Regions from separate parts of the Lutispora sp. genome, predicted to be linked through region 1. Evidence: a T-box and tRNA genes for the amino acid it is inferred to sense, from the RefSeq annotation. Region 1 holds a T-box; the other holds one or more tRNA genes.

What was found. The T-box of region 1 lies ahead of tyrS (tyrosine--tRNA ligase). A T-box ahead of a tRNA ligase gene usually reads a tRNA of that ligase, here a tRNA-Tyr.
Region 2: it encodes a tRNA-Tyr, which carries the amino acid that the T-box ahead of tyrS (tyrosine--tRNA ligase) is inferred to sense. The anticodon was not compared.

Annotation. Positions count from the first base shown of each region.
Region 1 covers NZ_JAWLCK010000010.1:38,488-40,964, forward strand. Annotated here, with positions in the region: gene ACESM9_RS03285 (FMN-binding protein) at 1-92, shown strand, start outside; gene tyrS (tyrosine--tRNA ligase) at 193-1,428, opposite strand; T-box leader at 1,482-1,712, opposite strand; gene ACESM9_RS03295 (DUF2179 domain-containing protein) at 1,761-2,282, opposite strand.
Region 2 covers NZ_JAWLCK010000157.1:390-2,866, forward strand. Annotated here, with positions in the region: gene metK (methionine adenosyltransferase) at 1-855, opposite strand, end outside; SAM riboswitch class I at 964-1,061, opposite strand; tRNA gene ACESM9_RS14215 (tRNA-Tyr) at 1,257-1,341, opposite strand; gene ACESM9_RS14220 (putative ABC transporter permease subunit) at 1,427-2,477, opposite strand, start outside.

The DNA of each region.
Region 1 (2,477 bases):
ATATAGCTAAGGTTGATGTAACAGGCGGAGCAACTCACTCAGGAGAGAACTTCAAAGCTCTTGTAGAAAAAGCTTTGAGCCAAGCTAAATAGTTATAAATATACAGAATAATGTATAAAAATAAGACGCTTAAACAGCGTCTTATTTTTATTTTGTATCGATTATTATTTGATAATTTATATATTTGGTATCCTATGCTATAATAATAACTCTATGGTATGTCTTTTTACCCTTCTTCATCATCAGCCCTTCTTCTTTGAAGTCTTCTAAAGTGATTTGGAGATCAATAGACTCTACTTTCTCATCGTTTACGGCTAGGCCACCCTGATTGATGAGTCTTCTTCCCTCACCTTTTGAAGGTACTAAACCTGTTAAGATCAGCAAATCTATGATATTTATCCCATCCTTTAGCTGGTCTTTATCAATCTCTGTAGTTGGTACCATATCCAGATTGCCACCTTTTCCAAACAATGCTTCTGCTGCATCCTGGGCTTTTTTTGCTTCCTCTTCGCCATGAACCAGTCTGGTTACTTCATAAGCCAGAACTTTTTTGGCTTCATTTATTTCGCTGCCGGGGAGAGAGCCTAGTCTTCTTACCTCTTCCATAGGCAGGAATGTCAAAAGCGCCAAGCATTTTTCTACATCTGCATCGTCAACATTTCTCCAGTATTGATAGAAGTCATAGGGGCTGGTCTTTTCCGGATCAAGCCACACTGCACCTGCCTGGGTCTTACCCATCTTCTTGCCGTCGCTTGTAGTAAGGAGTGTGAAGGTCATTCCATAGGCAGGTACGTTTTCTACTCTTCTTATCAGATCTGCACCGGATATTATATTTGACCATTGATCATCTCCGCCTAACTGAAGTCTGCAACCATATCTTCTGTACAATTCAAGAAAGTCATAGGATTGCATAAGCATGTAATTAAACTCTATAAATGTGAGTCCTTTTTCCATTCTGTTCTTGTAGCATTCAGCAGTAAGCATTCTGTTTACTGAGAAATGTACCCCTATTTCTCTGAGGAAATCAACATAGTTAAGCTTCAAAAGCCAGTTAGCATTATTATCCATTATTGCTTTTCCATCACTGAAATCTAAAAACTTTTCAAATTGTACCTTGAATTTCTCAGCATTGCTCTGAATCTCTTCTAATGTCAGCATCTTCCTCATGTCCGTCCTGCCACTAGGGTCTCCTACCATTGTTGTGCCGCCTCCAAGGAGTGCAATGGGCCTGTGGCCTGCTCTCTGCATATGGGCCATCACAATCATCTGTAAAAAGTGACCTACATGAAGGCTGTCTGCAGTTGGATCAAAGCCTATATAAAAAGTCACCGACTCCTTACCCAATAGTTCTCTTAATTCTTCTTCGTGAGTTACTTGTTGGATAAATCCTCTTTCCTTTAATACATCAAAAACATTTCTTTTTTCCATCATAACATCCTCCCATCTTATATTGTGTAAAAAATAAAGCCATTCATCCCACAGATAGGGACGAATGGCTCGCGGTACCACCCTAATTGGCAAAATGCCCAACTCAAACAGGATACAGATAATATCCCCTTCCTATATAACGGTGGAAGTTTCCGTCTCAGCCTACTCAAACTTCAGCCTGCAGCTTAAGGGTGTATTTCTCAGACAATGCCTTCCGGCTTACACCAGCCGCCGGATCTCTTTGAGGCATACTTTCTGGTACTTCTCCCTGTCATCGCCTTTATATGAATCTTATTATATATTTGATATAATTTTGTGTCAATAGCTAAGTATTAAAACATCTTTTTGGGAATAAAATGACCTCCTATTGAAGATCTCACATCAGTCACAGTGACAAAAGCGTTAGGCTTTATTTTTTTCACAACTTTATTCAGCTTTTGAACCTGCCTTCTCTCCAATATTATGTTCAGCATATAGCTTTTTCCTTCCAAGCCTATTCCTTCAAATATGGTTACACCAAAGCCTTCGTCTCTAAGTACTTTTACAATATCCTCATAATCTTCCTTTACTATTATTTCCGCTGTGACTCTGCCTAAGGACAATTTTTCTTCTATCTTGCCCCCAATTATATTTCCACATGCATAACCAAGGCAGTATGCAATTATGAGAATTGGCTTATTTAAGTTTCCTACAACATTGCCAAGAACAATAAGATATATCATCACTTCAAAGAACCCTAAAAAAGCCGCAATTCTCCTGTTTCCCTTGACTAATAGAATTGTTCTTAATGTGCCTATTGATACATCCAATATCCTGGCAAAAAAAATAAATATTGCTTGTACAAATACTGGCATTATTTCTCCTGCTTTCATAATTTTATTGACTATTATATTTCTACAATATTATCATTTCTCCTTTTATTTTATACAAAATTTGCATTAAAAGAAACAAGAATTTTAATCCATGCAAACCTATATTTGAGGCTTATCCTTTTTTATATTTTTCATTTATAAAAGCAAAATAAATATGAAAGCTGCATTTAAATTTGC
Region 2 (2,477 bases), on a different contig from region 1:
GGATCTGTCAACCTTGGTTGGGTCCTTGCCGGAGAATGCGCCTCCGCCATGTCTTGCATAGCCGCCGTAGGTGTCTACTATTATCTTTCTCCCTGTCAAGCCTGAATCTCCATGAGGTCCTCCAATTACAAATCTCCCGGTAGGATTGATAAAGTATTTTGTCTTCTCATCAAGCATATCTGCAGGTATTATAGGCTTAATAACATGTTCTATTATATCCCTCTCGATGGTGTCATGATCCACATCAGGGTGATGCTGGGTAGAAACCACCACTGTGTCAACTCTTACCGGCTTGTCATCTATATATTCAACAGTAACCTGGGTTTTGCCGTCAGGCCTTAGATAATCAAGTGTTCCATCCTTTCTTACCTGCGCAAGTCTTCTGGCTAATTTATGAGCTAGAGATATAGGCATAGGCATGAGTTCAGGAGTTTCATCGCAGGCAAAACCAAACATCATACCCTGATCTCCTGCACCTATGGCTTCAACCTCTTCTTCTGTCATTTCACCTTTTTTAGCCTCCAATGCCTTATCCACTCCAAGGGCTATATCAGGAGACTGCTCATTTATGGATGTGATTACACCGCAGGTTTCTGCATCAAAGCCAAACTTAGCGCGGGTATAACCTATCTCCTCCACTGTTTCTCTAACTATTTTCGGTATATCAACATAACATTGGGTGGTTATTTCACCCATAACCAAAACAAGTCCTGTTGTTGCACTGACTTCGCAAGCTACTCTGCCCATGGGGTCATTTTCCATTATGGCATCTAAAACCGCATCTGATATCTGATCGCAAACCTTATCCGGATGTCCTTCAGTAACAGATTCAGAAGTAAATAACTTTCTAATCATCCTATCTCCTCCTAATAAAAATATCTCCTTTGTGTAGTCCTATTATTCTCAAGACATAAAAAAAGCTTCTTCGATGAAGAAGCTCATTTTCATAAAGTTGAAAATCCATCCTCATCTTTCAGGATAAACCTGCAGGAATTGGCACCGCGCTCTTTGCCGGTTGCCGGGTTTCATAGGGCCCTTCCCTCCACCTCTCTTGATAAGGGTACTTATTATTCAATTCTAGAGTATATTAGCATATGTATCTAAAAATGTCAATAAGAAAGGCTTCCATTGGAAACATCAATAACAATCAAGGAAGCCTTTCTTGAAACCCATTACGGAAAGTTTATATTAAGGTAGAATTATACTTTCCTATGGGTTATAAAAAAGGCTTCCTGTTAGAAGCATTTTAAAAATAATGGTGGGGAAAGGTGGATTCGAACCACCGAAGTCTGAGACAACAGATTTACAGTCTGCCCCCTTTGGCCACTCGGGAATTTCCCCATATTCAATTGCCCATTTTTATCGGACAAAGACTATGATACATCATAGACATGGGTTTTGTCAACACCATTTTTACTGGAATTTATTACAGTTCATCAAACCATCTGCTGCCTTGATGAGCAGCAATTCTATAAATCAATATATCCAATAAGCCATAGAAAGCAAATAGCCCAATAAATATCTCTTTATAGCCCAGATTTAATAACAATATAGGAAGAAAGTTTAAAAATCCAAATGCTATGCTCATAAACATTATCAATACACCATTTATATTCTGCTTAACCGCTTTTTGTTCGTTATCCCAATTCAACTTGGGAAATTTTAAATCCAGCAATATTCCTAGATAATTAATAAAAACAGCTGAAGGTAAGCTTATCATGAGAGCCATTAATACCATATTTACAGGTAAGGAAAACAAAATCCAAACCACCGCTAAACCTATGATTATACCTGCAAGCCCCATCATCGTTCCTGACATAACCTTGGCATTTATGATGACCTTATAATTAACAGGCAAGTATTTTGATACATATAGGTTTTTCCCTTCTCTGGATATGGCGGTTGAAGAAATCATGTTGGTACCGCTTATAAACATTGCAGCACTGGCCACACCTGCTACAGCATATCTCAAAGCATTCGGGTTGCTAAGTTGTGCTACGGCGCTCCTAAACTGTTCTATCTCTCCCCCTTTTGTAAATATTGGTATCAAAATGAACACAGGCCAAAGGAAATTCATCAAAACGCAATTTAGAAAATATACCGGTGTTCTGAAAAGCAGTTTTAATTCTTTAATACAAAAAGCTATAAGATGACTTTTCCTTTTGTAAAGATTGGCTTTTGATGCTTTAGTCTTTCTGGAAGAGGCAGCTTCTGTCAATCCCACCACGCCTTTTAGATAAAGTTTATCACCTAAATATAAAAATATTCCTAAAAATATTCCCGCTCCAGCAATAGCAATTAGCATATTGCCCACAGAATAAATGAAGTCAGCGTGGTTTGTCAGCGCCAGGGTCATAAATCTATTAACTACAAAGATGTCTTGTGCTTTTGACAATACCGAATTATTACCCTGCTCAATTATTCTCATCATGTCTTCAGGGTTTGCCATAGACTGAGTAAAGTTTTGAATCAATAGG